4 regions of the Nonomuraea sp. NPDC049758 genome follow, and region 1 is predicted to be linked to each of the others. Evidence: riboswitches for the same ligand, from Rfam matches in the RefSeq annotation. Region 1 holds a riboswitch; each other region holds the start of a gene.
What was found. Region 1 has a riboswitch for cyclic di-AMP ahead of AB0J46_RS12200 (hypothetical protein). Riboswitches for the same ligand answer to the same signal wherever they lie in the genome.

Region 1 (7,292 bases):
CCCGCCAGCATAGCGAAGGCTTGACATGTCAGCTCTTACATATCAATCTTCACCTGTGACTAATGACATGAAGACCAAGGGCAACGGGTTGGTGTTGCTGGCGGTGCTCGGCGGGATGTTCCTGGCGATGCTCGACCAGACGATCGTCGGCACCGCGCTGCCCCGCATCACCGGCGAGCTGGGCGGCACCCGGCTCTACACCTGGGTGGTCACGGCCTATCTGCTCACCTCCACCGTGACCGTGCCGCTGTACGGCCGGCTCTCCGACCAGCACGGCAGGAAGCCGCTGCTGCTCATCGGCATGTCGGTGTTCGTCGTCGGATCGGCGTTGTGCGGGCTCGCCCAGGACATGACCCAGCTCATCGCCTTCCGCGCCGTGCAGGGACTGGGCGCGGGCGCGTTGTTGCCGCTGTCGCTGGCCCTGGTGATGGAGATGTTCCCGCCCGGACGCAACGGCGCCCGCGTGCAGGGCGCACTCGGCGGCGTGATGGCGTTGACGTACCTGGCCGGGCCCTTCCTGGGCGGGTTGTTCACCGACCACGCGAGCTGGCGGTGGGCCTTCTACGTGAACGTGCCGCTCGGGATCGTGCTGATCGCGATCGTGGTGCTGCGGCTGCCGTTCCGTCCGGGCACCGGCGGCGGGGGCCGGCCGGACTACGCGGGCATCGCGGTGTTCGGCGTGGCCATCAGCGCCCTGCTGCTCGGCCTGACCGAGAAGGGCCTGGACGGCAACTCCTGGACCTCCCCGCCCGTGGCCGGGCCGATCCTGCTGGGGCTGGTCCTGCTGGCCGCGTTCGTGCTGGTCGAGCTGCGGGCGGCGAACCCGGTCATGCCGATGCACCTGTTCCGGGACCGCACGTACACGCTGGTCAACGCGACCTCCTTCTTCACCGCCTTCTGCATGTACGCCGGCGTGGTGTTCCTGCCGCGCTACTTCCAGCAGGCGCTGGGCGTCAGCGCCACCGAGTCCGGGCTGAGGATCTACCCGATGACGCTGGCGATGGTGGCGGGCAGCGCGCTCATGGGCACGCTGATGTCCAGGACGCGCACGTACAAGCCGTGGCTGGTCGGGGCGCCGTTCCTGCTGGTGGCCGGCAGCCTGCTCTGCCTGAACCTCACCGTGCGCACCGACGGCCTGCTGCTGGCCGGGTGGATGGCGCTGCTCGGGCTCGGCATGGGGCCGATGTTGTCGGGGCTGACCGTGGCCGTGCAGCAGGCCGTCGCGCCGCGGTACATCGGCACGGCCTCGGCCAACCTCACCTTCTTCCGGCAGATCGGCGGCTCGGTGGCGCTGGCGCTGGCCGGCACCGCGTACACGTCGGTCATCACCACGGACGCGCCGGTCCACGGGCTCGCGGCCGCGCACGCCTCGGCGGCGGCCGTGGTCATCCCGTCGCTGGGCGTGGCGGGCGCGGTGATCGCCCTGGTCGCGCTGGTCATGATGCCCGGCAGGCGGCTGGAGCAGCCGCCCGCGGCGGAAAGCAGAGTGGAGGCCGGTTTCGCGTCGTAAGCGACGTCGTGCGAAGCTGTGGATGTCCCCAGAACCAGGAGGTCCTCATGGCGGAAACACCGGAGCCGGAAGTCAGCGAGACTCCCGAGGACGAGATGAAGCGCAAGTTCCGCGAGGCGTTGGAACGCAAGCGCGGGCAGCAGGCCGACTCGGCCGCGGGTGGCAGGGGCGTGGACCCGTCGAAGATCCACGGGGCGCACGGTCCGGCAGCGAGTAAAAGATCCTTCAGGCGCAAGAGCGGCGGCTGAAAGGTCCGATTTAGCAGGGGGTACGGCATGCCGTGCCCCCTTTCTCTTTACCTCGATAGGTAGATCTTTACCCGGTTCATGACGATTCGTTTGTATTTGTCCGAATCTCTGGGTACCGTCTTAACCAATTACCAGCTGGTGGCGTAGTCCCTACCAGGAGAGGGACGACAGCTGGCGCCGAATCCCGACTTGTCGGGAACCGGGGACCCATCTCATTGGGGTGAATCCGGCCATGTGCCGGTAGGGCATCTCCACGCCCGAACCCGTCAGCTAACCCGGTAGGCGAGATGGAGAGGACTTCACGCATGTACCACCTCGTCGTACCCCCGGACAGTGTAGTGACGACCGCCTGCTGAGCGGTCTCTTCCCTGACTTCCCCCACGCGCCGCGTAACCACCTTTTCGGCGCTCTGCCCGGTTACGCACCGTAGTCACGCGCGTTCCCCCTGTCCCCTCGCGAAGGACTTCACTGCTTCATGTCTCGATTTGGCCTGCGCTCTCTCGCCCTGCTGTCCGTGTCCGCCATGGGCGCGCTGACGATCTCCGCCACCGGCGCCCACGCCGACACCGGCGACGACCAGAAGATCCTGCTCAAGGGTTCCACGAAGGCCTCCTACTTCTGGGACGACTCCTCCGGCCGGGCCGGCGACACCGGCCTCCCCGCCAGCGGCAAGCCCATGCAGAAGGGCCTGGCCGCCAGCCCGAGCTGGCCCCTCATGACCGAGGGTTACGTGACCTACAACGGCAAGAAGATGCCGTTCTTCGTGGGCGACCGCGGCCCCGGCGAGCCCTCCAGCCGTGGCGTCATGCTCGACCTCGACGCCAAGACCTTCGCCGAGCTGACCGGCGGCACCTTCAACCCCGACACGCTCGGCGTGGACGGCAACGGCGGCCAGGGCCACATCAAGATCGACTACGTCATCACCAAGTGGGGCGACGGCAAGGGCAAGAAGAACTACCCCGTGGCCTTCTCCACCGGCGCGTGGGGCAGGTTCGACGCCAACCCGGCCGAGCCCCCCAAGGTGCTGGCCGACAAGCCCGCCGAGGACGCGGCCGGTTCCGCCGGCGGCCAGGTCGGGAAGACCGTCGCGATGGGCGGCACCGTCATGGCCGGCGTGCTCGTGCTGGCCGGCGGCGGCGTGGTGCTCGGCGGCGAGCGCCTGCGCAAGCTGCTCAACGACTGATCTCCGGACAGACCGCTCTTTACGCCTCGCGACCAGAATGACATTCTGGTCGCTGTGATCCAGCGCGCAGCCGCCAACGGCATCGAGATCGCCTACGAGAGCTTCGGCTCACCCGCGGGCAGGCCCCTGCTGCTCATCATGGGACTCGGCGCCCAGCTCATCCACTGGGACGACGAGTTCTGCGAACTCCTGGCCGAGCAGGGCCACCACGTCGTCAGGTTCGACAACCGCGACGCGGGCCTGTCCACGCATCTCCACGACGAGGGCGTGCCCGCATGGGGCGCGCCCTCGCCGTACGTGCTGGACGACCTGGCCGACGACAGCGCCGGGCTCATGGACGTCCTGGGCCTGCCCGCCGCGCACGTCGTCGGCGCCTCGATGGGCGGGATGATCGCCCAGGCGCTGGCCGTCCGGCACCCCGCCCGCGTGCTGAGCCTGACCTCGATCATGTCCACGCCCGGCCCGCAGGCGGCCCCGCCGACCGAGGCGGCCGCCGCGGTGCTCCTCGCCAAGCCCGCGACCGACCGCGAGGGGGTCGTCGCCGGCGCGCTGACGACCTGGGCCGTGCTCGGGTCCCCCGGCTGGGAGCTGGACCGCGAACGCGTCACCAGGCTGGCCGGGCTCGCCTTCGACCGCTGCCACGACCCGGCCGGCACGGCCCGCCAGCTCGCCGCCATCATGGCCTCCGGCGACCGCACGTCCGCGCTGGGCGGGCTGAAGGTGCCCGCGCTGGTCATCCACGGCGAGGACGACCAGCTCGTGCCGCTCGCCGGCGGGCGGGCCACGGCCGCCGCCATCCCGGACGCCCGCCTGGTCACCTACCCCGGCATGGGCCACGACCTGCCCCGCGCCCTCTGGCCCGCGATCGTCGCCGAGATCACCGCCCACACCGGCTCCGCGGCGCCCGCCCGGCCCGAGCCCGCCGCGTGACCCGCCACGTGACCCGCTGCGGCGCCTCGCTGCGCGGGCCGGTCAGAGCTCCAGCTTCTCCTCGATGACCTTGAGCATGTGCCGGGCCAGGGCCAGGTTGGCCCGATTGCGGTCGAGGGCGAGGTAGAGGAACAGGCCCTTGCCGCTGCGGCCGGTCAGCGGGCGGATGATGTGGTACTGGGCGGTCAGCGTGATCAGGATGTCCTCGATGCCGTCCTTGAGGCCCAGCGAGTCCATCGTGCGCAGTTTGGCCTTGATGACCTCGGTGTTGCCCGCCGCCGCGACCTGCAGGTCCAGCTCCTTCGAGCCGCCGAGCGTGCCGAGCGCCATGCCGCTGCCGTGGTCGACGATCGCCGCCCCGATCGTGCCGTCGATGCTCATCATCTCTTTGAGGGAGACGTCCATGCCTGCCATGCTTTCCTCCGCTTCGGTGGGGATGGTTCAGTGCTTGCGTGCCACGGCGGCCACGGAGGCCGCCGTCTTCCTGCCCTCCAGCCGGAGGAGCCCGACGTTGGCGCCGGGTCCCGCCAGAACCGTGAGGACGATCGTGGGGCCCGCGGCGTAGAAGGCCACGAACCCGGCGCTGCCGGACACGAGGGTCTCCTCGAACGTCCCGCGCCCCGCCATGGTCAGCATCCGGCCGCTCATCGCGAGCAGCGCCGCCGACAGCGCCGCCACCTGCTCGCCGGTGTCTCCCTGCAGGTCGCAGGCGATCCGCAGGCCGTCGACGGTGCACGCGACGCTGCCGGTGACGTCCGGCGTGCGGCCGCGCAGGAGCTCCATCTCCGCCAGGACCTCTTGCCGTAGCTCCACGGGTGGCCTCCTCCTGCGTCGTGAGGGGAACCTCACGGCATCTCCTCCAGCGCCTTCTTCAGCCGCAGCAGCAGCGTCAGATCGGTCGGGTCGCCCGTCGGCACCGGCCCGGCGGCCCCCGCCCGCCCGTTCCCGGCGGGAGCTGCCACCGCGCCCGGCACCCGCCTGGGCAGCGCCTCCCCGTCGTCCGGACGGCGTTGCGCGGGCCGTACCGGATCCGGCGGGACGAGGAGGCCGGCGGCGGCCAGCCTCCTGACGGCCACCAGCACCGAGTAGCCCGACCGGCCCAGATGCCGGGCCAGCTCCAGCGGGGTCGCCTTGTGGTCGGCCCGTACGACGACCTCCCACTGCACCTGGCTGAGCGCCACCCCGTGCCCGGGCAGGCGCGGGACCGGCCGCACGGGCTGGGTGTCCACCTCCGGCGAGGGCCAGATGCCGGCCAGCTGCTCCCGGCGGCGGGCGGACTCCCGCACCAGCTCCTGGACGTCGAAGAACCACTGCCCGCCCAGCCAGTGCTCCTCGCCGGGCCGGAACTTCGGCCGCACGCCGGTCACCGGCAGCAGGAAGAAGGCGGCGTCCTGGACCACGCCGAGCACGGCGTACTGGAGCTCGGCCAGGGTGACCGGGCCGTCCTGGAGCAGCCGGGCGCGGCCGCCGTCGGCCTGCAGGGCGCGCAGGGCCGGCTCCGGCACCCGCCCCCTGGCCGCGAACAGCCGCTCGACGCCCGGCGTCTGGGCGCACTCCATGTACGTCACGCGCCCGTCCGACAGGTAGATCGTGCCGTTCCGGCCCACGCGGAGCGCCCCCGTCGCGCGTTCGCGGGCGAGTCCGGCGAGGAGTGAGTCGAGCGCGGCCATGGCTCAGGTGGTCAGCAGGTCGGAGATGGCCCGCAGGCGGTAACGGGCCAGGGCCAGGTTCGACCGTTCCGGGTCGAGGCGGACGTAGATGACCAGCGGCCCCTCGAAGACCGTCTCCAGCAGCCGGAGCAGGTGGTGCCCCCGGTCGGTGGTGACGAGCATGTCGTCGATGCGCACGATCTCGCCGGGACACGTCCGGGTCAGCCCGTCGGTCGTGGCGCGCAGCGCCTCGGTCAGCGCCGCGGCGGACCTGTCGGCGTCCACGCCGGACGCGCTGCTGAAGGCGACCGCCATGCCGCTCGTGCCGTCGACCAGCATGGCGTCGAGCGCGCCCGGTATCGACATGACCTCCGCCAGGCAGGTGTCCACTCCCAGCACCGCGAGCCTCCCTCCGTCGTGGGACGGGGAAAGCGTAGGGGGCCACAAGAGACCAGAAGGGAGGCGATTTACCGAGGGATACGTTTTTATACGGCCAGGACGAAGAAAAGCATCACTCGTGCGGAAATATGATCAATTCACGAGGTTTTTTCACGATGGCGGAGCATTTCGTGCACGTTCTCCTCGGCCCACCGCGCGACCACTGAGATCGGCGCGTGCAGCGAGCGGCCGAGGTCGGTCAGCGCGTACTCCACCCGCGGCGGTACCTCCGCGAAGACCTCGCGGGTGATCAGCCCGTCCAGCTCCATGGCCCGCAGCGTCTGGGTGAGCACCTTCGGCGTCACCCCGCCGATCCGCCCGCGCAGCACGGTGAAGCGCATCGGCCCGTCGCTGAGGCTGAGCAGCACCAGCACCGACCACTTGTCGCCGATCCGGTCGAGGACCAGCCGAGTCGGGCAGTTCGGGTCGAAGGCATCACCAGTATCCATAAGGTACTTATAGCACGATGAAGTAACCAGTATCCGTTGGATACTGTGCTTCTCATGAAGATCCTCGTGTTCGGCGCGACCGGAATGATCGGTCAGCGCATCGTCACCGAACTCACCGGCCGCGGCCACGACGTCACCGGTGTCAGCCGCCGCGGTCCCGTCAAGGGCGACGTCCACGACGCCGCCACACTCGCCGAGGGCTACGACGCCGTCGTCTGCGCCATCGCCCCGCCGCGTGACGGCACCGAGCCCGAGCCGCCGTTCCTGGCCGCCAACCGCGCCCTCATCGACGGCCTGCGCGCCGCCGGGGTGAGCCGGGTGCTGGTCGTGGGCGGCGCGGGCAGCCTCAAGGCCGGCCCGGACGTCGACCTGGTCGACACGCCCGGCTTCCCGGAGATCTACAAGAAGGAGGCCAGGGCCGCGCGGGCCGCGCTCGGGCTCTACCGGGAGGTGACCGACCTGGACTGGACCTACGTCTCACCGGCCGCCGAGATCGCGCCCGGCGAGCGCACCGGCGTCTACCGGATCGGCCGCGACGACCTGCTCAGCGACGCCGACGGCCGCAGCTTCATCACCGCCGAGGACTACGCGGTGGCGATCGCCGACGAGCTGGAGGAGCACGCCCACCCACGCACCCGCATCACGGTCGCCTACTGATCGTCCTCGTCCGGGTCGTCGGGTAACAGCGCCTTCTCGTCGGGCTTGTGCACCAGCACGTTGTCCACGTACGACTTCACCGCCGTGGCCAGCCCGACGTCGCCGCCCGCCGTCTCCGACAGGTACCAGCGGTGGTCGAGAATCTCGTGGAAGAGCTGCGCGGGCTCCAGCTTGCCGCGCAGCTCCGCGGGGATGTCGTCGACCGTCGGGTGGAACACCTCGGCCAGC
Region 2 (7,292 bases), on a different contig from region 1:
TCCTCGATGGGCTGGTAGAGGCCGTCCACGACCACGTCGAGCGAGCGCAGCGGCAGCGGCCTGACGAGCTGCCGCTGCAACGCCGCGGCGGCCGAGCGCAACCGGCGGACCTCCTCCTCGCGCTGGATCCGGTAGCTCGCGCCGACCACGCTCATCAGCCCGAACGCCGCGGTGAAGCCGGAGACCTCCAGGTTCGTCCGCAGATTGCCGCCCAGATAGGCGACCGAGGCCGACACCACCGCCAGCACCCACACCGACGCGACCGCCGTCTGCCACACCGAGCCCAGCGCCGACACGATCGCGGGCAGGAAGATCAGCACCGGCACGAGCTCCGCGCCCCCGCCGGTGAACCTGTCCAGCCCGACCACCAGCACCGTGATCCCGATCAGGCCGACCAGGAACACCGGTGTCGTGAAGAAGGGCCGCCTGAGCCCGCCACCCCACAGAATCGTCGTTCACCCCCGGTGACCAGCTTCTCCCAAGGCGTCCGTGTTCCGTCCTGCGGCGCGCCGGGCACGGCGAAGGGCCGGCCCCGAAACCGGGACCGGCCCTTGACGTGCGAACTTATCCGAGGCCGTTCTTCATGGCCGTGAGGAGTTCGGCGTTGGTGGTGTCACCGCTGAGCTCCCAGAAGAACGCGCCGCCGAGGCCCTGGTTCTTCGAGTAGCTCATCTTGCCGCCGATGGTGCTCGGCGTGTCGTAGCTCCACCACTGGTTGCCGCAGTAGGCGTAGGCCGTGCCCGCGACGGTGCCGGTGGACGGGCAGCGGGTCTTGATGACCTTGTAGTCCTCGATGCCCTGCTCGTACGTGCCGGGCGCCGGGCCGGTCGCCGTGCCGCCGGGCGCGGCCTGGGTCACGCCGGTCCAGCCGCGGCCGTAGAAGCCGATGCCGAGCAGCAGCTTGGCGGCCGGGACGCCCTTGCTCTTGAGCTTCTGGATGGCGTTGTCGGTGTAGAAGCCGGGGATCGGGATCTTGTCCCAGGTGGTGAGCGGGGAGTGCGGGGCGGTCGGGCCCTGCGCGTCCCAGCCGCCGAAGAAGTCGTACGTCATGACGTTGTACCAGTCGACGTACTGGGCGGCGCCGCCGTAGTCGGCCGCGTCGATCTTGCCGCCGTCGTTGCCGTCGGCGGTGATGGCCGCGGTGACCAGGTTGTTCGCGCCGAAGCGCGAGCGCAGCGCGGACATCACGTTCTTGAACGCCGCCGCGCCGCTGGTGTCACAGGTCAGGCCGCAGGCGTTCGGGTACTCCCAGTCGATGTCGATGCCGTCGAAGACGTCGGCCCAGCGGGGGTCCTCCACCAGCTTGTAGCAGGAGTCGGCGAAGGCCGTCGGGTTCTGCGCCGCCTGGCCGAAGCCGCCGGACCAGGTCCAGCCGCCGAAGGAGAAGAGCACCTTCAGGTTGGGGTACTTCTTCTTCAGCTTGCGCAGCTGGTTGAAGTTGCCGCGCAGCGCGCCGTTGTCCCAGGTGTCGGCGACGCCGTCGACGCTCTCGCCCGCCTGGTAGAAGCGGTCGTAGTCGGCGTAGCTGTCGCCGATCGTGCACTGCCCGTTCTGCACGTTGCCGAACGCGTAGTTGATGTGCGTCAGCTTGGCCGCCGAGCCGCTGGTGTCGATGTTCTTGACGTGGTAGCCGCGCTGGTAGATGCCCCACTGGACGAAGTAGCCCAGCACCTTGTTGCCGCCGCCACCGCCGCCGCCCGTGGTGGTCGCGGTGATCTGGTTGCTGTCGGCCGAGCGGTTGCCCGCCGCGTCACGCGCGCGCACGGTGTAGTTGTAGGAGGTGTTGGCGCTGAGGCCGGTGTCGTTGTACGAAGTGCCCGTGACGGTCGTGACCAGGGTGCCGCCGCGGTAGACCTCGTAGCCGGTGACCGCCACGTTGTCGGTGGAGGCGTTCCAGGCCAGCGAGACGCTGTTGTTGCTGACGCCGGTCGAGCGCAGGTTGCCGGGCACCGACGGCGGGGTCTTGTCGTCGCCGCCACCGCCGCCGGTGGTCGTCGCGGAGATCTGGTTGCTGTTGGCCGAGCGGTTGCCGGCCGCGTCACGCGCGCGCACGGTGTAGCTGTAGGCCGTGTTCGCGGTGAGGCCGGTGTCGTTGTACGTGGTGCCCGTGACGGTGGTGACCAGCGTGCCGCCGCGGTAGACCTCGTAGCCGGTCACGGCCACGTTGTCGGTGGAGGCGTTCCAGGCCAGGGCCACGCTCGTGTCCGTGACGCCGGTCGAGCGCAGGTTGCCCGGCACGGACGGCGCGGTCGTGTCGCCGCCGCCGCCACCGGAGACCTTCCACAGCGCCGCCACGTTCGGCGGCTCCCAGCCGGGCTGGGAGGTGTGCGCCTGGAGACAGACGTAGTCGACGCCGTTGTAGGTGACGACCGTGCCCGCCGTGTAGGCGGTCCACGGGGCCCAGGCCGCCGCGTACGCCACCGTGCTGGCGGAGGCGAGCGCCGGGGCGGCCACGGCCGCGGTGAGGGGCAGGGCCAATGCCGCCATTCCCGCCAGGACCTTGCTCAGAATGGTGTGTTTCATGTCGCTCCGACATCCGTTGGGGGGTGTGTGGGGAGTGGGATGGGAGACTTCTGGGGAAACTATTAGGAAAGTTTCCTTTAAGTTGTGAATCGACGGTAGCTTCTGCCTGGGGGAGCGTCAATACGTATCGGTCAGGCGTCCGTAATCGTGCCGGTCAGACCCCGGACGCGCCCGTTCACGAGGGGATAACGGTTCAGGAACGGGGGCTGACGGCGGGGTGAGCCGTGGCTCAGCATTGGACCGTGGCAGGAATCTCCGCCTGGCGGCGGACGCCCACGCGACGCGGGCCCTACGTGGTCCGCGCGGTCGCGGAGTTACGGTCCTGGCCGTCGCTGAACGTCAGCGGCACCGGTCAGCAGGTCACCTTCGCCGTCCACGGAACCGAGATCCTGCGCCTGGCCGGCCGGGACGAGATCCACGTACGGCTCACCGCCCCCGCCATCGGCCGCCTGGAGCCGTACCTGCGGGCGTGCGACCAGGTCCATGCCTGCCGCGACCGCGCCTGGGTCGCCGTACAGGTCGACGCCGAACCTGATCTGGAATTGTTGCTGGCGCTCACGAGCGTGGCGATAAAGGCGCACGTGGCGTGAACCGATTCGGTGCGTAGCGTTTCTCCCACGCAGCGTCGAAACTAATGCCGCCATTTGCCTGGGAATTACTCGCCGGGTAGCTTGGTTGTACACAGCCGAACGGGGAGTCGTCCCAGGTAGGGATGGCATTGCCTGGGAATTACCCAAGCGGGACCCGTGTTGTACAGAGTCGATGCGGACATCCCCGCATCCGGGCGTCGCACATATACCTTCAGGCCCTTTCCCGGGCCCGGGAAGACGATGCGTCAGCCCTTTGCCTGACCAAGAGACCGCTGAATCCGCCTGTGCGCGGAACCGGGGACCCATGTGTCCAATGGGGTGAATCGGCACCGTGGTGCCGTAGGGCAGCTTCCCGCCCGAACCCGTCAGCTAACCCGGCAAGCGGCACGGAAGCTCAAGGAGTAACACCCTCATGGCCAAGCACCGTCTTCACCGTGCCTTCAAGCTCGACCTCGCCAAGATCGCTCTCGGCGCGACCGCCGTCGCCGGCGTGCTCGGCACGCACGCGGCAGTGAACGCCGACACCGCCACCGCCCACACCGCCACCCAGACCGCCAAGGTCGCCGGCGTGGCCGCCCAGCCGCGCGTCGCGCAGCACCGCGCCGCCGACGAGAGCGCCAAGGGCAAGGTCAACGTCACCGCCGCGCAGGTGCTGGCCACGGCCCGCGCCCAGGTCGGCACCTCCGAGGACGCCAACGGCGGCGGCACCAAGTTCCAGAAGTGGTACGCCGACTCGCAGCGCGCCGCCGAGACCGCCGCGCGTGACGGCGGCAACCGCGCCATGTACCTGAACGCCCCCTGGTGCTCGATGTTCGTCTCCTGGGTCGGCGAGCAGACCGGCGCCCGCCCGCAGGTCGGCTGGGACGCCTACACCGTGACCCACGCCAAGTGGTTCGCCGCCAACGACCGCTGGGGCACCGAGGCCAAGCCGGGCGCCGTCGTCTTCTTCTCCTGGAGCGGCAGCAAGAGCCTGAACGACATCCAGCACGTCGGCTTCGTCGTCAAGGACAACGGCGACGGCACGATCTCCACGATCGAGGGCAACACCGGCAACGGCAAGGTCGAGCAGCGCGTCCGGCCGAGCTCCCAGGTCGTCGGCTACGGCTACCCGTCGTACGCCGCCTGATCCTTCCTTGCCAAGAGCGCACTCCCTGCGGGGAGTGCGCTCTTTCGCGTTTCAGGGCCGCCGGTGCCGGTGGACCAGGACCGCCGCTGCCTGCCCGGCCGAGCGGGCCGCGCCAGGCTCCTCGGAGATCATCGCGGTCACCGTGGCGCCGTCGATCAGGGTGAGCAACTGCTCGGCGAGCAGGCCGGGGTCCCCAGCCCCCGCCTCCTCGGCGAGCGAGCGCAGGTAGGCGCGCAGGCGCTCCTTGTGCTCGCGCACCGCCGTACGGACGACGGCCGAACCGGCGCCCAGCTCGGCGAAGGCGTTGGCGAACCCGCAGCCGCGGAAGTCGTCCTCGGCGAACCAGCGCTCCAGCCACGCGAAGACCGCCGGGATGCGGTCGCCGGCGTCGGCCACGTACGCGGTGAGCGAGGTCATCCAGCGTTCGTCGCGCCGCCGCAGATAGGCCACGACCAGCGCCTCCTTCGACGGGAAACACTGGTAGAGGCGTTTCAGCGAGACGCCGGAGGCGGCCCGGATCTCGTCCATGCCGACCGCCTGCACGCCGCGGCGGTAGAACAGGTCGCCCGCGGCGTCCAGCAGCCGCTGCTCGTGATCCATGACACCCCTCCAGGTGCTTGCCGCGGAGAACGATCGTTCTCTACGCTAGCGCACAACCCGGGAGAACGCCCGTTCTCTCGATCGGAGAGGACAGCCCATGACCCGCCCGCCCGTCCCGCCGTTCACCGAGGAGACCGCCCGGATCAAGGTCCAGGCCGCCGAGGACGCCTGGAACACCCGCGACCCCGACCGCGTCGCGCTCGCGTACACCGAGGACTCCGTGTGGCGCAACCGCGGCGAGTTCGTCACCGGCCGCGCCGAGATCGCGGCGTTCCTGCGCCGCAAGTGGGCCCGCGAGCTGGACTACGCCCTGCGCAAGGAGCTGTGGGCGGTCACCGGCGACCGCATCGCCGTGCGCTTCCAGTACGAGTCCCGCGACGCCGCCGGCCAGTGGTGGCGCAGCTACGGCAACGAGCAGTGGGAGTTCGACGCCTCCGGGCTGATGCGCCGCCGGGAGGCCAGCATCAACGACGTCGCCATCACCGAGGAGGAACGCCGCATCTTCGGCTCCCGCCCGCTGTCCGAGCACGGCGTGGACGTCCTCGGCATCCGCCACGCGGAGATCGCCGGGGTAAGGTCGGAAGGCCGATCGTAGGAGGTCTGACATGGCGGTCTTGCTGCTGGGCACCCTCGACACCAAGGGGGAGGAGTACGCCCTCGTCCGCGACCTGATCATCCGGGCCGGGCAGGGCGTCGTCCTCATGGACACCGGCGTCATGGGCGCCCCGGCGCTGGCCGCCGACGTCCCCGCCGAGGCCGTGGCGCGGGCCGCGGGCACCGGCCTCGACCGGCTCAGGAGCGCCGGCGACCGCGGCGCCGCGCTCGCGGCGATGGCGGCCGGGGCCACCGCCCTGGCCCAGGACCTGCACGCCCGAGGCGAGCTGAGCGGCGTGCTCGCGCTCGGCGGCAGCGGCGGCTCCTCCATCGCCGCCGCCGTCATGCGGGCGCTGCCCGTCGGCCTGCCCAAGCTGCTCGTCTCGACCATGGTCAGCGGCGACGTCTCGGCCTACGTCGGGGAGACCGACGTGACGCTCATGTACAGCGTCGTCGACGTCGCGGGCGTCAACTCCGTCTCCCGCCGCATCCTGACCAACGCCGCCGCCGCGATCAGCGCGATGGCCGCCTCCTACGCCGCCGGCGCCGAGCCGTCCGGGGAGGACAAACCGCTGGTCGCGGCCACGATGTTCGGCGTCACCACGCCCGCCGTCGACGCCGCGCGGGCCCGGCTGGAGTCCCTGGGCTACGAGGTGCTGGTCTTCCACGCCACCGGCTCGGGCGGCCGGGCCATGGAGGCGCTGGCGGCCGGCGGCCACTTCGCAGGGGTGCTCGACCTGACCACCACCGAGCTGGCCGACGAGCTCGTCGGCGGCGTGTTGTCGGCCGGCCCCGACCGCCTGACCGCCGCCGGGCGGGCCGGCATCCCGCAGGTCGTCAGCCTGGGCGCCGTCGACATGGTCAACTTCGGCCCGATGGAGACCGTGCCGGAACGGTTCAGGTCACGGCAGCTCCTGGTGCACAACCCGACGGTGACGCTCATGCGCACCACTCCGGCCGAGAACGCCGAGATCGGCCGGGCGATCGGCGAGCGGCTGGCCCGCGCGTCGGGGCCGGTCACGCTGTTCGTGCCGCGCGGCGGCGTCTCGGCCGTCGACGTCGAGGGCGGCCCGTTCCACGACCCGGCGGCCGACGCGGCCTGCTTCGACGCCGTGCTCGCGGCCGTCGCGGGCAGCGCCGTCGAGGTCGTGCAGAGCGACCAGGACATCAACAACGCGCAGTTCGCCGTGGCGGCCGCCGACCGGCTGCACCGGCTGATCGAGAAGGGGGCTTGATGCGTCGCGACGAGGCACTACGGAGGTTGCGCGCCGAGCGGGAGGCCGGCCGGCTGATCATCGGCGGCGGCGCGGGCACCGGGCTGTCGGCCAAGTCCGCCGAGGCGGGCGGGGTCGATCTGCTCATCATCTACAACTCCGGGCGGTTCCGGATGGCCGGCCGCGGCTCGCTCGCCGGCCTGATGCCGTACGGCGACGCCAACGCGATCGTCGTGGAGATGGCGGGGGAGGTCCTGCCGGTCGTCAAGGACACGCCGGTGCTGGCCGGGGTGTGCGGGACCGACCCGTTCCGGCTGATGCCGCGCTTCCTCGACGAGCTGAAGGACATGGGCTTCACCGGCGTCCAGAACTTCCCGACGGTCGGCCTGATCGACGGTGTCTTCCGGGCGAACCTGGAGGAGACCGGCATGGGCTTCGACCTGGAGGTGGAGATGATCAGGCTGGCCGCCGAGCGCGACCTGCTCACCGCCCCCTATGTGTTCACCCCCGAGCAGGCCACGGCCATGGCGCGGGCGGGCGCCGACATCCTCGTCCCGCACATGGGCCTGACCACCAAGGGCAGCATCGGCGCCGTCACCGCGATCGGCCTCGACGAGGCGGCCGTGCGCATCCAGGAGATGCGTG
Region 3 (7,292 bases), on a different contig from region 1:
TGGGTGTGCGCGTCGATCAGGCCGGGCAGCAGCGTCCTGCCCGTGCCGTCCACCTCGGCGTCGGCCGGGTGACCCGCGCCGGCGCCGACCGCGGCGATCAGGCCGTCCTCGATCACCACGTCGGCCGTCGCGATGGTGTGCTCGCCGTCGAACACCCTGACGTCGCGGATCAATGTACGCATCGAAGCTCTCCCTTGTGAGTCGTGACGCCACCACAGAGGGGGAACCGGCCGGGAACTGTGACATGAGTGGCATAGATCACGCTTGATGCCTTCATGTCACAATCGCCACGCGTCGGGACTCTTCGGTTGCGACAGACGAGGAGGCACGCCATGACACCGACCCCGCGGCACCCCGCCGACGCCGCCACCGAGCAGTTCCTCGGCTACCGGGAACTGCTGTTCTCGGTGGTCTACAACATGCTCGGCAGCGTCGCCGACACCGAGGACGTGCTGCAGGAGGTGTGGCTGGCCTGGTCCGCCCGGCACCGCAGGCCGGACGCCGGACCGGTGGAGAACGTCCGGGCCTATCTGGTGCGGATCGCGGTGAACCAGGCGCTCGCCCGGCGGGCGGACCTGAGCCGCCGCCAGGAGACCTACGTCGGCTCCTGGCTGCCGGAACCGCTGGTCACGGCCCCCGACAACGCCGGGGGCGCCGCCGGGAGCGGGGAGTCGTTGTCGATGGCGGTGCTGGTCGTGCTGGAGACCCTGTCACCGCTGGAACGAGCGGTCTTCGTGTTGCACGAGGTGTTCGGTTTCAGCCATCCGGAGACGGCCGACATCCTCGGGCGCACGCCGGCGGCGGTCCGGCAGCTCGCGGCCCGCGCGCGCCGCCACGTCCACGCGCGCCGTCCTCGTCACCGAACCCAGCCCGACGTCCACGCCGAGGTGACCGAGCGGTTCGCCGCGGCCGCCCTCGGCGGTGACCTGCGGGCCCTGCTGGAGGTGCTGGCGCCGGAGGTGACCTTGTGGACCGACGGCGGCGGCAAGGGACCGGCCACCAGCCTGCGCCCGGTCCACGGCCGGGACCAGGTGGCGGCGCTGTTCATGTCCGTCGCCGCGACGCTGACCCCGGGCGCGGTGGACCTGCGCTACCGGCGCGTGGCCGGCGACCCGTGCGCGCTCGTCTTCTCCGGTGACGGCCCGCTGGCCGTGGTCGTCGTCGATCTCACGCCCGAGGGCGACCGGATCGCCGCCGTCTACTCGGTCACCAACCCCGACAAGCTCACCGGCATCCGCTGAGCCGCCGGTCCGCGGCTAGTTCATCGAGATGTGCACGTGGTCGTAGTGGTTCTCGGTGATGCTGCCGCGGTCGGACATCGAGCGCCAGCCCGAGCCCTGATTGATGCGCTGCTTCCAGATCACGTACTTGACGCCCAGCTTGGCCTTGTTCTTCAGCGCCCAGTCGGCCAGCCGGTCGCCGAGGGCGTTGTTGACGGCGCTCGGCATGGTGCCGCCAGTGCTCATCATGAAGTCGCAGGCCCGGCCGAGCGGGTGCTCGCCGCTGGAGCCGGACCGGAAGCAGCCCACCTCGTACGGCAGCGAGAAGTTCTTCTGCACCTGCGCGCGCATCAGCCGGGTGCGCGGCGTGATGTTGTCCGAGCCGGCCGGCAGCTCGGGCGCCCAGCTCCCGTCGGACTTCTTGCCCGGCCCGAACGGCACCAGGTCCTGGAGCTTCTTCTTGATGTCGTCGATGACGTCCTGGGCGTCGTCGCGCTGCTCGGCCACCTCCGCCGTGCCCGCCTTCAGCTCCGTCGCGAGCGCGGCGGCGGCCGTGGCGGCCTTCTTCTGGTCGTCGCGGGCCTTGGCCACGCTGTCCACGACCGCCTGCTGCTCGGCGGTGAGCTGTTCGAGCACGGCCGCGCCGCCGCCGTCCGGGGTCATCATGAACGCCGGCAGGGAGGTGTCGCCGTTCTGGTAACGCAGCCGGGCGATCTCGGCGACCCGCTGCTCGGCCGTGGCCAGCGCCTGCTCGGCGGCGGCGAGCCGCTGCTGGGCCGCGGTGGCGGCCTGCTGGGCCTTGGCCAGCTCGACCCGCTTGAGGTTGTACGTCTCGATGAGCTTGTCGACCTTGCGGTTGAGCTCCTTGAGCTGGGCCCGCAGCTGCGCCTCGGACGGCTTGGGCGCGGCCGCCACGGCGGCCGCCCCGGAGACCGAGGCGGCGGCCGGATGGACGAGCAGGGCGGTGGCGGTGATGAGACCGACGGCAAGACTCGCGGGGGACGAAGCCGCCACGTGGTTGTTCCTCTCCCTCTGCCGGCCGGGTTAGCTGACGGGTTCGGGCACGGGAGCAGTCCCTACCACTTGCGCGGATTCACCCCGGATGCGATGGGTCCCCGGCTCCCGGGCAACACGCCCGGGATTAGGCGTACAACGACCGTTATGGCCGATGTCTAACGGGATATTAGTGGTAGATCACGAGTCATGCGACTTTAATGAGAAACCAATTAGTGATCAATTCGTGATCGCAACATGCGTGCCGCCTCCTCCGGCAGCACGTCGTTGACGAAGGCCCCCATGGCCGACTCCGAGCCCGCCAGGTACTTCAGCTTCCCGGGCGCCCGCCTGATACTGAACAGCTCCAGGTGCAGGTAGGCCAGCTCGCGGCCGTACCGCACCGGCGCCTGGTGCCAGGCCGAGATGTACGGCATCGCCACCCCGAACAGCGCGTCGAGCGCCCGCAGCACCGAGGTGTACAGCGGCGCGAACGCGGCCCGCTCCTCCTCCGACAGCGCGGCCAGGTCGGGCACCTGCCGGTGCGGATACACGTGCACCTCGAACGGCCAGCGCGCGGCGGCCGGCACGAACGCCGTCCAGAGCTCGTTGGCGGCCACCACCCGCGTGCCGGCGGCCTGCTCGGCGGCCAGCACGTCGGCGAACAGGTTGCCGCCCGTGTGCCGCGAGGCGGCCCCCAGCTGGAGCTTGGTGCGCGGGGTCACGTAGGGATAGGCGTAGATCTGCCCGTGCGGGTGGGGGAGCGTGATGCCGATCTCCTCGCCCCGGTTCTCGAAGCAGAACACCTGCTCGACGCCCTCGATGCCGGACAGCTCGGCCGTGCGGTCGGCCCACGCCTCCATGACCAGCCGGACCTGGGCGTTGGAGAGCCTGGAGAAGGAGGAGGAGTGGTCGGAGGTGAAGCACACCACCTCACAGCGTCCGACACCCGGCCGCACCTCACTCAGGCCGCCGACATCCCCGTAAGTCCCAAAATTTCCGGAGAAAGAGGGAAAGCGGTTCTCGAACACCACCACGTCGTAGTCATGGGCAGGGATCTCCGACGCCCGCGTGGCGGACGACGGGCACAACGGGCACTCGTCGGCCGGCGGCAGGAACGTCCGCGTCTGCCGGTGCCCGGCGATCGCGATCCACTCCTCGGTCAGCGGGTCGTAGCGCAGCTCGGAGGCCACCGGCCGCGGGTCGAGCGGCCGCCGGTCGATCGCGCTCCGGTCGGCGTCGTCGCGCCGGTCGAAGTAGATCAGCTCTCGGCCGTCTGCCAGGTGGGTGATGGTGCGCTTCAAGGCGTGCCCTCCGCGATGATCAGTTCTCCGGCCCGTTCGGCCAGCTCGGTGCGTGCTTCCTCGGGCAGCCCCGCGTCGCTGATGACCACGTCGGCCTCGGTCAGCTCGGCGATCGTGCTGATGCCGACCGTGTTCCATTTGGTGTGGTCGGCGGGGACCACCAGCCGGTGCGCCGCGGCCACCAGCTCCCGGTCGGTCTCGGACTCCAGCAGGTTGGGCGTGGTGAACCCGGCGCGCAGGCTCATGCCGTGCACCCCGAGGAAGAGCGTGTCCACGTGCAGGCGGCGGATGGCCGCCACCGCCACGGGGCCGACGAGCGCGTCGGAGGGCGTGCGCACGCCGCCGGTCAGCACGACCGTGCGGTCGGCGCGCGGGTTGCGGTGGAAGACCTCGGCGACGGGGATCGAGTTGGTGATCACGGTCAGCTCGGGCACCGCGACCAGGTGGTGGGCCAGCGCCCACGTGGTGGTGCCGGCGGAGAGGGCCACGGCGGTGCCCGGCCGTACGAGGGTGGCCGCGTGCCGCGCGATGGCCTCCTTCTCCTGCTGCTGGCGGGCGGACTTGGCGGTGAAGCCGGGCTCTTCGGTCGAGCCGGGGCCGAGGGCCGTCGCGCCGCCGTGCACCTTCTCCAGCAGCCCGCGCTCGGCCAGCACCTCAAGGTCGCGGCGTATCGTCATGTCGGAGACGCCGAGCTCGCGCACGAGGTCGGCCACCCGGACGCCGCCGCTGCTGCGTACGCGTTCGAGGATCGTCTGCTGACGCTGCTGTGCGAGCACGCCCACCCCTTCCAACAGATTCCACCAAATTATGACACGAGTTTGTTGAGGAATGTTAGGTCACGGCGTATCGCTTGTGCGAGCCGCGGGCAGGGGAGACCTTGAAGGTCACGATCCCGACCGCTGGAGGTGAGCCCATGGCGAAGCGTGCACGCAAGGGCAGGGGGCGCAAGAAGAAGAAGGCGAACCACAGGAAGCGCCCGAACGCGAACTGAACACGGGTGGCCGCGGGTCCCGCGGCCACCCGTGTCATCTCAGCCGGGCAGCTCGGTGAGCGCCTGGTCGAGGCGCTCCTGCGGCAGCGAGTAGTCCTCCAGTTCGCCGGCCAGGTGGCGGTCGTAGGCGGCCAGGTCGAAGTGGCCGTGCCCGCACAGCGCGGTGAGGATCACCTTCTCCTCGCCGCTCTCCTTGCAACGCAGCGCCTCGGCGATGGTCTCGGCCAGCGCGTGCGTGGGCTCGGGGGCCGGGACGATGCCCTCGGTCCGCGCGAAGCGCACACCCGCCTCGAAGCACTCGCTCTGGGTACGGGTCACCGCCTCGAACAGCCCCAGCTCGTACATGTGGGACAGCAGCGGCGCCATGCCGTGATAGCGCAGCCCGCCGGCGTGGATCGGGTCGGGGACGAAGGAGTGCCCGAGGGTGTGCATCTTCAGCAGCGGCGTCAGCCCGGCGGTGTCGCCGAAGTCGTAGGCGTACACGCCGCGGGTGAACGACGGGCAGGCGGCCGGCTCGACCGCCCTGAACTGGGTGCCGATCCGTCCGGCCAGCTTCTCCCGCAGGAAGGGGAAGGCCAGGCCGGCGAAGTTGGAGCCGCCGCCGGTGCAGCCGATGACCAGGTCGGGCAGCTCGGGCAGCTGCGCCAGGGCCTCCTCGCCGATCACCGTCTGGTGCATGAGGACGTGGTTGAGCACCGAGCCGAGCGCGTACCGGGCCTCGGGGTTCGCGGCGGCCACCTCGACCGCCTCGCTGATCGCCAGCCCCAGGCTGCCGGGGGAGGCGGGGTCGTCGGCCAGCGCCTTGCTGCCCGCGCCGGTGAGGGGGGAGGGGCTGGGGTGGACGGTGGCGCCGTACACGCGCATGAGCGAGCGCCGGTACGGCTTCTGGTCGTAGGACGCCCGAACCATCCAGATCCGGCATTCGATGTCGAACTGGGCGCAGGCGAACGCCAGGGCCGACCCCCACTGTCCCGCGCCGGTCTCCGTGGTCAGCAGCCGCACGCCTTCCTTGGCGTTGTAGTACGCCTGCGGCACGGCGGTGTTCGCCTTGTGCGACCCGGCCGGTGAGACGCCCTCGTACTTGTAGTAGATGCGGGCCGGCGTGTCGAGGGCCTTCTCCAGCCGGTGCGCCCTGATCAGCGGCGTGGGCCGCCACAGCCGGTAGACGTCGACGACCTCCTTGGGGATGGGCACGTAGCGGTCGCCGCTGACCTCCTGCGCGATGAGCTCCATGGGGAACAGCGGCGCGAGGTCGTCCGGCCCGACGGGACGGCGGGTGCCGGGATGCAGCGGCGGCGGAGGCGGCACGGGAAGATCGGGAACGATGTTGTACCAGTTGCCAGGGATCACCGTTTCAGTTTGAGCCGCCCCTGCGGGCCGTCAAGGGTCTGGACACGGACACGTTCCTTCTTTACCTTGGTTGAATCAGTTCACAGGAGGAGCATATGAAAATCGATGCGGTCGTGTTCGACATCGGCGGGGTGCTGGAGCTGACGCCGTCCCTGGGCGTGACGGCCAGGTGGGAGGAGAAGCTCGGGCTGCCCGCCGGGCACATCGACGCCCAGTTGGAGTCGACCTGGCTGGCCGGGGCGGTCGGCGAGTTGACGGAGGGGCAGGCCGCCGCCGAGGTGGCCAACGTGCTCGGCGCGCACGCCGAGGGGTTCATGGCCGACGTCTGGACGGAGTACCTCGGCACGCCCAACACCGAGCTCATGGCGTACCTGGGCGCCCTGCGTCCGCGCTACCGCACGGGCCTGGTGAGCAACAGCTTCGTCGGCGCCAGGGAACGCGAGCAGGCCGCGTACGGCTACTCCGGCCTGGTGGACCACATCGTCTACTCGCACGAGGCGGGAGTGCGCAAACCGGACCCGCGCATCTACCTGACGGCCTGCGACGCCCTCGGCGCCGACCCCGCCGCCACGGTGTTCCTCGACGACCACGAGCCGTACGTCGAGGGCGCCCGCGCGGCCGGCCTGCACGCCGTGCGCTTCACGTCGAACGCCCAGGCGATCGCCGAGCTGGACGCGCTGCTCGGGCTCAGCCGTCCGTCAGCACCGCCGGCCGGTCCGGATGGTCGGCCCTGACCACCACGTCGGCGGCCCGCTGCGGGCGCGCCTCGCGTTCGTACCGCTCGTAGGCCGGCAGCCGCCACCGCTCGTCCTGCGGCGTGCGCCGCGCCAGCGCCCCCGCCGACAGCCACACGTGCACGCTCACCTCGAACGGCAGCCCCCGCCCCAGCAGCAGCGTGCCGTCCACGAGCACCACCCCGCCCGGCGCCAGCTCCCGGTACGGCAGCCGGTACGCGCGATCGATCCCGCTGTCCCACAACGCCGGCAGCACCCGCCCCGAGCCGCCCGGCGCCAAGGGTTCGAGCACCTCGCGCAGCAGGCCCTTGACGTCGAGCCAGTCCTCGTAGAAGACGTCGGGATCGGTCCGGCCGTGCTCCAGCCGGAGCGAGGCCGGCCGCAGGAAGTCGCCCGCCGACACCCGCAGCACGGGCCGGCCGCGCAACCGCAGCGGCGCGACCAGCTCGTCGGCCAGTGCGCCGGGCCCCGCCGCGGGCGCCCCGTCGACCGCCACCCGCACCCAGGCGTCCTTGGGCCGCGCGGCGACGAGCTCGGCCAGCTCCTCGACGAGCGCCTCCCGGGAGATCGGACGTGCACGCATCGACGCCAGCCTACGCCCCTGAAGATCACAAAAGGCCAGGCCCCGGCCGCCCCCGCGCGGGTGCGGCGGCGCAGCCGCAAGCTCCCGGGGTGTGCTCGTGCCAGGATGACCGCATGG
Region 4 (7,292 bases), on a different contig from region 1:
ACCGTGCCCGCGAACTTGTCCGCGAACGTCTGCTGCAGCGGCTTGTCCCACAGCTGCGAGGCGCCGTTGACCGCGACGCACGCCCAGGCGAGCAGCGGGCCGAGGAACGGGATCCAGCTCAGGATGTAGCCGCCCCAGGTGACGCCGGCGCGCTTGATCGCCAGGTCGGACGCGAGCCCGCCCGGAGGAAGGGCCTGGCCCACCGGCACGACCTTGATCCCCATGACCATCTTGCCGACCGTCTGGCCGTTCATCTTCGTCAGGAAGAACTCGTAGCACACCCAGACGGCGGTCGTCACGATCGACGACAGGAGGGTGATGACGAAGGCGGACAGGAGGCCGGAGGTCAGGCCGGTCGCCGAGTCGTAACCGACCGCGAGCAGGCCCAGGATGAGGCTGACCACGAAGTTCACGACGCCGAGGATGACGCCGTCGATGATCCTCGCGACCAGACGCTGCCACCACTCCGCCAGGGGGGCCGGAGCGCCCGGAGGCTGTACGCCGACGGGCTGACCGTAGGGCTGGCCGTAGCCGGGCTGGCCGTAGGGCTGCGACTGCTGCTGCTGGCCGTAGGCCTGGCCGTACTGCTGCTGGTCGCCGTACTGCTGGCCGTAACCCTGTTGCTGGTCGCCGTACTGCTGCTGGGCGTAGCCGCCCTGCTGGCCGTACTGGGCTTCCTGGCCGTAGCCCTGCTGCTGGCCGTAGTCGGGTTGCGACTGCTGGCCGTAGCCCTGCTGGCCGTACTGGGCCTCCTGGCCGTAACCCTGCTGCCCGGAGGCGGCCTGCTGACCGTAGCCGGGCTGGGCGTACTGCTGGCCCGAGGACTGCGGCTGCTGGCCGTAGCCCTGCTGGCCCGAGGCGGCCTGCTGGCCGTACTGGGCCTCCTGGCCGTAGCCCTGCTGCTGGCCGTAGTCGGGTAGCGACTGCGGTTGCTGGCCGTACTGCGGCTGCTGACCGTAGCCCTGCTGGCCCGGGGCGGCCTGCTGGCCGTACTGGGCCTCCTGGCCGTAACCCTGCTGACCCGAGGCGGCCTGCTGGCCGTAGCCGGGCTGGGCGTACTGCTGGCCCGAGGCGGGCTGCTGGCCGTAACCCTGCTGGCCGTACTGGGCCTCCTGGCCGTAGCCGGGCTGCGTGTACTGCTGGCCGGAGGACTGCGGCTGCTGACCGTAACCCTGCTGACCCGGGGCGGCCTGCTGGCCGTACTGGGCCTCCTGGCCGTAGCCGGGCTGCGTGTACTGCTGGCCCGAGGACTGCGGCTGCTGACCGTAGCCCTGCTGCTGGCCGTAGCCCTGCTGACCCGGGGCGGCCTGCTGGCCGTACTGGGCCTCCTGGCCGTAGCCGGGCTGCGTGTACTGCTGGCCCGAGGACTGCGGCTGCTGGCCGTAGCCCTGCTGCTGGCCGTACTGCTGCTGTTGCTGGCCGTACTGCTGTTGCTGGCCATAGCCCTGTTGCTGCTGCTGACCGTATGGGGGCTGGCCGAAGGCATCGTCCGCCCGGTAGCCGACCACAGTCACGTCCGGGTCGGGCTCGCCGGGCCGACGGCCGTGGTGCTGACCGTACTCGGGGTTCTCGCCGGAATCGTCCTGTGGGTACGGCGGCTGTCCGGTGCTCACCGTGTCACCTCGCTTCGAGTGCGCATGTGGCACGTGTCAGGACACATGCCTGTGCTGCCCAACGTATCGACATAGGTATCAACAATCACCTTTCCAAGTGGTCAAGGTCCGCGTCACCCGATGTCAGATGCAGCAGCATGCGGGTGTTGCCAAGGGTGTTCGGTTTGACGTGTTCCAGATCAAGGAACTCCGCCACACCCTCGTCGTACGAGGCCAGCAACTCGGCGTAGACCTCGGGTGAGACCGGCGTGCCCTGGATGGGGCGGAAACCGTGCCTCGCGAAGAAGTCGACCTCAAAAGTCAGACAGAATACACGCCGCAGCCCCAGATCCTTCGCCTGCCGGACGAGTGCCGAGACGATCCGCCGCCCGACCCCCAGCCCCCGGCACGCGGGATCGACGGCCACCGTACGGACCTCGGCGAGGTCCTCCCAGAGCACGTGGAGCGCGCCGCAGCCGACGACCTCCCCGCCCCGCTCGGCCACCCAGAACTCCTGGACGTCCTCGTACAGCGTGACCGTGGCCTTCTCCAGGAGCCGCGGCCCCGCGCCCGCGTAGGTGTCCACGAGACGCCTGATCGCACGCACGTCGGGCGTGCGCGCACGCCTGACCACGACCGCGGTCTCGGGGACTGCCACTTCGGCCACCTGCTCCATGGCTCTCCAGGGTACAGATCTCATTACGGCTCGGCCCTAAATCCCACGTCTCGGGCATCTCATCACATCCCGTGGTCAGGTGAACACGGGCCGACTTGGAGCTTTCCTCCAGACCTCAGCACCCCGAATGCTGGACAAAAGGTGCAGAAGCCCGCTTCCGTACGGCTACCCACGAGATCACCTTGTGACCCTTCAGTTGTGAAACCTCTACAGACTCGGCAGTTCCGGTTGAGCGTGAACCCGGAGTGCATTAGTGTCCAGCGACGATGTTCTCCGCGTAATGCGCGCGGAAAGACACGCCCAATTCCCGCAAGGGAAGCCGGGGAACCAACGGCGGCGAGCACCTGGCGCCACCACTTGGGGTGAATCCGACCATCTCGGTAGGGCTGCTCCGGCCCGAACCCGTCAGCTAACCCGGCCGGCGTCGATGAGAGGAGCTCGGTTGGTGAAGCGGACGTTCGACCGCTCGGGGAAGTCCGGGGGCAGGCACGCCCGCCCCCAGGAGCAGGCCAGGCGCGCACGCCGCCTCGGCGTCATCGGCGTCACCGTCGCCGCGATGCTGTTCACCGTCCCCGTCGGTTCCGCCGCCGCCGACCCGAAGCCGTCGCTCTCCGAGCTCTCCGACCAGGTGGAGAAGCTGCACGAAGAGATCGAGACGCTGGCCGAGCAGTACAACGAGCAGCGCGAACGGCTGAAGGCGGCCCAGAAGGCCAACGACTCCGCCCAGAAGATCCTGGCCACCAGCGAGTCCGACCTGGCCGCCAAGCGCGCCAGGGCCTCGCTGCTCGCCCAGAACGCCTACATCACCGGCGGCCTGGACAAGGCCCTGGCCTTCGCCCAGTCCGGCGACCCCGAGACCTTCCTCGACCGGGCCGCGACCACGTACGCGCTCGAACAGCAGCAGGGCGAGGAGGTCAACCAGCTCGCCAGGGCCATGGAGGCCGCCGAGCGGGCCAGGGCCGGCGCCAAGACCCGCATCGCCGAGGTTCAGAAGATCGTCACCGATCTGGAGAGCAAGCGCTCGAAGATCACCAAGCTGGTCACCAAGGTCGAGAGCAACCTCTACCGGCGGGCCGTCGGCGAGGCGGGCCGTCCCGGCACCCGGGCCGTGCGCGTCAACCTGCCGGTCATCGGCGACGGCAAGGCCGCCCAGGCCGTCAAGTGGGCCCTCACCCAGCAGCTCAAGCCGTACGTGTGGGGCGCGGAAGGGCCCCGCTCCTACGACTGCTCCGGTCTGGTGATGGCCGCCTACCAGCGTGTGGGCATCTCGCTCCCCCACTACACCGGCGACCAGTGGACGGCCGGCACGCACGTCAGCCGCGACCAGCTGCGCCCCGGCGACCTGGTGTTCTTCTACAGCGACCTGCACCACGTCGGCATCTACATCGGCGGCGGCATGATGGTCCACGCCCCACGGACGGGTGACGTCGTGCGGGTCGCCCCGATCGGCGGGCGGCCGTTCGCCGGCGGCGTGCGCATCGCGGACTGACCCGCGCCGGTTCGCCCAGCGTCACTTCGCCCAGCGTCACTAGATGATGAGCGCCGCCAGATGAGCGCCGCTAGATGAGCTGGCGGCGCGCCGCCCATGCCACGGCCTCGATCGCCGTGGCCACGCCGATGCGGTCGCAGATGCCCCTCAGCCTGCGCCGTACGGTCCGTCCGCTGATGTCCAGCCGCCTGCCTACCCGATCGACGGTCACTCCCCTGGCCAGCTCGGCCAGTAACGCCAAATCCGCGTGGCTCAGCTCAACGCCTTCTGTGAGCACATCCACCGGGAGCCCTCCCCCCAACAGCAGAACTCGGACCTTTCAGGCGAAGCAAGCCGCTCGTCTCGGTGAAGGTAAACGCATCGCGGAAAGGTCGTCAAGCGCCACAATCGGCGCCCTTGACCAGTGCTATTGACATGATCACTTATATGTGACGTACTCCGCATATGTTGGCACGCCGTGGTCCGCTATGAACGGTCCAAACGATCAATTCGGCGGCCCGGTTCCACCTCCGATGAGCGCCACCGACGTGCTGGGTTTTGATCCCTCGGATCCGCAATTTGTGCGCGATCCGTACGTCCGATATCGCGAGCTGCGAGCCGCCGGGCCGATCTTCAGAACGCGCGGCGGGCTGCTCGTCGTGACCACGTACGAGTTGTGCGCGGCCGTGCTGCGCGACCCCGGGTTCGGTCACGGAACGTCCCCGCCCGCACAGGAAGAGGCAGGTCAGCCCGGCAGGTCGTTCCTGCTCATGGACCCGCCCGATCACACCCGGTTGCGTGCTCTGGTCAGCCGCGCGTTCACGCCGCGCATGGTGGCCCGCCTCAGGCCGCGGATCGAGGCGATCACCGCCGACCTGATCGGACGGCTGCCGGAGGAGGCGGAGCTGATTTCCGGCTTCGCGTACCCGCTGCCGGTGATGGTGATCAGCGAGATGCTCGGGGTGCCGCCGGAGGACCACGGCCGCTTCCGCGGATGGAGCGAGGCCCTTGCCCGCGGACTTGACCCGATGCTGACAGACGCCCTCATGTCGGAAACGGAGCGTTCCAGGAACGAGTTCCGCGACTACTTCCGCCACCTGATCGCACGGCGGCGCGAGCGTCCCGGCGAGGACCTCCTGAGCGCCCTCGCACACGTCGAGGAGCTCACCGAGGCCGAGTTGCTGGCGACCTGCGTGCTGCTGCTCGTGGCCGGCCACGAGACCACCGTCAACCTCATCGCGAACGGCGTGCTGAACCTGCTGCGGCACGACCTGCTGCACCTCGCCGCCGAGCGCCCGAGGGAGGTGGTGGAGGAGGTGCTGCGCTTCGATCCGCCGGTCCAGCTCACCTCCAGGATCGCGCTGGAGGACCGGGAACTGGGCGGGACGCCGGTGCCCGCGGGCTCGGCCGTGCTCGTGCCGATCGGCGCGGCCAATCGCGACCCCGCCGCGTTCGCCGATCCCGACCGGTTCGACCCCGCCCGCGAGCCCGGCCGCCACCTGGCCTTCGGCCTCGGCCTGCACTTCTGCCTGGGAGCGACGCTGGCCAGAATGGAGGGCGAGATCGCGCTGTCGGCGCTGGCCGCGGCGGCGCCGAAGATGGAGGCCGCCGATCCGGAGCCGCCGTACAAGGAGAACGTGGTGCTGCGCGGGCTGGCCCGGCTGCCGGTGCGGCTCAGGCGGTAGCGTCGTAGCGTTCCCTGGCGGCCTCGACGTCCTCGATGTGCTCCTCGGCCCATGCCTTGATGGCGGTGACCAGCGGCATCAGGCTCAGGCCCAGCGGGGTGAGCGCGTAGTCGACGCGCACCGGCACCTGCGGCGTGATCCGGCGCGCCACCAGGCCGTCGCGCTCCAGGCCGCGCAGGGTCTGGGTGAGCATCTTCTGGCTGACCCCGGCGATGTGCCGGGCCAGGTCGCTGTAGCGACGCTCGCCGGAGGCCAGCGAGCTGAGCACCAGCGTGACCCATTTGTCGCTGAGCCGGTCGAGCAGCTTGCGGGAAGGGCATTCGGCGAAGTAGGCGTCGAAGGCGAGTCTCGCCTGGTCACGCCGCTGCGCCGCCGTCGTGGTCGCCACCGTCTCACTCCTCGCCGTGTGTTACGCACTTCCAGGTGCCTACTTACTGAAAGAGAGTAACTCTTCCTAGGGTCGCTGGCATGACGAACATGCGTGCACTCATCGGCGGCTCCGGCGCTCCCCAGTTGGTGTCCGCGCCGCTGCCGGCGGCGGGGCCCGGCCAGGTGCGGATCAAGGTGGCCGCGGCCGGGGTCAACCCCTTCGATCTGGCCGTGGCGTCCGGGGCTCTGGCCTCGTACGGGCTGGCCAGGAAGCTCGACTCCTACGGGATCGGCTTCGACGCCGCGGGAACCGTGGACCAGGTGGGCCCGGGAACCTCCTTCAGCGTGGGAGAGGAGGTCGTGGGGCTTTGCGCGCGGCTGGAGCTGCCGTACAAGGCGCAGGCCGAGTACGTCGTGCTGGACGCCCCGGCGGTGGCCCGCGCCCCGCGCGACGTGAGCCCCGTCCACGCGGCCACGCTGCCGCTGAACGGGCTCACCGCCTGGCAGGCGCTCGACCGGACCGGCGTCGGCCCGGGCGGCACGCTGCTGGTCACGGGGGCGGCGGGGGCCGTCGGAGGCTACCTGGTGGAGCTGGCCGCCGTGCGCGGCGTCAGGGTGGTGGCCGCCGCCGGCGCCGCGGACGAGGAGCTGGTACGCGGCTTCGGGGCGGAATGGTTCGTCGCCCGCGAGGAGGACCTGGCCGAGGCCGTACGGGCGCAGGTGCCCGGCGGTGTGGACGCCGTGGTGGACGCGGCCGTGCTGGGCCTGCCCGCGCTCGACGCCGTACGGGACGGCGGGGCGTTCGTGGCGCTCGCGTCGGGGGTCGCGCCGGTGGCGCTGCGCGGCACGGACGTGGCCACCGTGCTGTTCCGCTCGGACGCCCGGCAGCTCGCGGAGCTGGTGCGCCTGGTCGAGGCCGGACGGCTGACGCTACGGGTGGCCGGGACGTACCCGCTGGAGAAGGCCGCCGACGCCCACGCCCGCCTGGCGGAGGGCGGCCTGCGCGGACGGCTGGTGCTGGTGCCCTGACCGTTCGGACCGGCGCCCCTGCGCGGGGCGCCGGACGGCGGCTCAGTGGGTGGGCTTGACCAGCGGGAACAGGATGGTCTCGCGGATGTTCTTGCCGGTGAAGGCCATGATCATCCGGTCGATGCCGGCGCCCATGCCACCCGTGGGCGGCATCGCGTACTCAAGGGCCTGCAGGAAGTCCTCGTCGAGCTGCATCGCCTCAAGGTCGCCGCCCGCGGCCAGCAGCGACTGCTCCACCAGCCGGTGACGCTGGTCGATCGGGTCGTTGAGCTCGGAGTAGCCGGTGCCGAGCTCGGTGCCGAACCCGATCAGGTCCCACTTCTCGGTCAGCAGCGGGTTGTCGCGGTGGAGACGGGCCAGCGGCGAGGTCTCCAGCGGATAGTCCATGACGAACGTCGGCTGCACGAGCGTGTGCTCGACCAGCGCCTCGAACAGCTCCTGGACGAGCTTGCCCGACCCCCACTTGGCGTCCC

Region 2: another riboswitch for cyclic di-AMP. It lies ahead of AB0J46_RS38400 (CHAP domain-containing protein); the one in region 1 lies ahead of AB0J46_RS12200 (hypothetical protein).
Region 3: another riboswitch for cyclic di-AMP. It lies ahead of AB0J46_RS25880 (hypothetical protein); the one in region 1 lies ahead of AB0J46_RS12200 (hypothetical protein).
Region 4: another riboswitch for cyclic di-AMP. It lies ahead of AB0J46_RS17690 (NlpC/P60 family protein); the one in region 1 lies ahead of AB0J46_RS12200 (hypothetical protein).

Annotation. Positions count from the first base shown of each region.
Region 1 is NZ_JBFAMZ010000004.1:163,227-170,518, reverse strand. Features, by position in the region: gene AB0J46_RS12210 (MDR family MFS transporter) at 56-1,510, shown strand; gene AB0J46_RS12205 (DUF5302 domain-containing protein) at 1,558-1,758, shown strand; cyclic di-AMP (ydaO/yuaA leader) riboswitch at 1,924-2,058, shown strand; partial or broken gene AB0J46_RS12200 (hypothetical protein) at 2,282-2,710, shown strand; gene AB0J46_RS12195 (alpha/beta hydrolase) at 2,996-3,871, shown strand; gene AB0J46_RS12190 (hypothetical protein) at 3,914-4,285, opposite strand; gene AB0J46_RS12185 (roadblock/LC7 domain-containing protein) at 4,313-4,684, opposite strand; gene AB0J46_RS12180 (DUF4388 domain-containing protein) at 4,717-5,541, opposite strand; gene AB0J46_RS12175 (roadblock/LC7 domain-containing protein) at 5,545-5,919, opposite strand; gene AB0J46_RS12170 (helix-turn-helix domain-containing protein) at 6,057-6,407, opposite strand; gene AB0J46_RS12165 (NAD(P)H-binding protein) at 6,462-7,064, shown strand; gene AB0J46_RS12160 (DUF4032 domain-containing protein) at 7,058-7,292, opposite strand, start outside.
Region 2 is NZ_JBFAMZ010000019.1:42,185-49,476, reverse strand. Features, by position in the region: gene AB0J46_RS38415 (PP2C family protein-serine/threonine phosphatase) at 1-404, opposite strand, end outside; gene AB0J46_RS38410 (glycosyl hydrolase family 18 protein) at 565-2,523, opposite strand; gene AB0J46_RS38405 (luciferase family protein) at 2,766-3,113, shown strand; cyclic di-AMP (ydaO/yuaA leader) riboswitch at 3,374-3,511, shown strand; gene AB0J46_RS38400 (CHAP domain-containing protein) at 3,526-4,239, shown strand; gene AB0J46_RS38395 (TetR/AcrR family transcriptional regulator) at 4,291-4,839, opposite strand; gene AB0J46_RS38390 (nuclear transport factor 2 family protein) at 4,937-5,434, shown strand; gene AB0J46_RS38385 (Tm-1-like ATP-binding domain-containing protein) at 5,445-6,668, shown strand; gene AB0J46_RS38380 (phosphoenolpyruvate hydrolase family protein) at 6,668-7,292, shown strand, end outside.
Region 3 is NZ_JBFAMZ010000010.1:10,640-17,931, reverse strand. Features, by position in the region: gene AB0J46_RS25890 (amidohydrolase family protein) at 1-182, opposite strand, end outside; gene sigJ (RNA polymerase sigma factor SigJ) at 333-1,241, shown strand; gene AB0J46_RS25880 (hypothetical protein) at 1,257-2,234, opposite strand; cyclic di-AMP (ydaO/yuaA leader) riboswitch at 2,240-2,378, opposite strand; gene galT (galactose-1-phosphate uridylyltransferase) at 2,447-3,517, opposite strand; gene AB0J46_RS25870 (DeoR/GlpR family DNA-binding transcription regulator) at 3,514-4,293, opposite strand; gene AB0J46_RS25865 (TrpB-like pyridoxal phosphate-dependent enzyme) at 4,548-5,858, opposite strand; gene AB0J46_RS25860 (HAD family phosphatase) at 5,954-6,592, shown strand; gene AB0J46_RS25855 (uridine kinase) at 6,546-7,175, opposite strand; gene AB0J46_RS25850 (hypothetical protein) at 7,289-7,292, shown strand, end outside.
Region 4 is NZ_JBFAMZ010000006.1:162,400-169,691, forward strand. Features, by position in the region: gene AB0J46_RS17680 (RDD family protein) at 1-1,613, opposite strand, end outside; gene AB0J46_RS17685 (amino-acid N-acetyltransferase) at 1,699-2,268, opposite strand; cyclic di-AMP (ydaO/yuaA leader) riboswitch at 2,556-2,707, shown strand; gene AB0J46_RS17690 (NlpC/P60 family protein) at 2,714-3,757, shown strand; gene AB0J46_RS17695 (LuxR C-terminal-related transcriptional regulator) at 3,828-4,040, opposite strand; gene AB0J46_RS17700 (cytochrome P450) at 4,318-5,421, shown strand; gene AB0J46_RS17705 (helix-turn-helix domain-containing protein) at 5,411-5,809, opposite strand; gene AB0J46_RS17710 (NADP-dependent oxidoreductase) at 5,890-6,819, shown strand; gene lysX (bifunctional lysylphosphatidylglycerol synthetase/lysine--tRNA ligase LysX) at 6,862-7,292, opposite strand, start outside.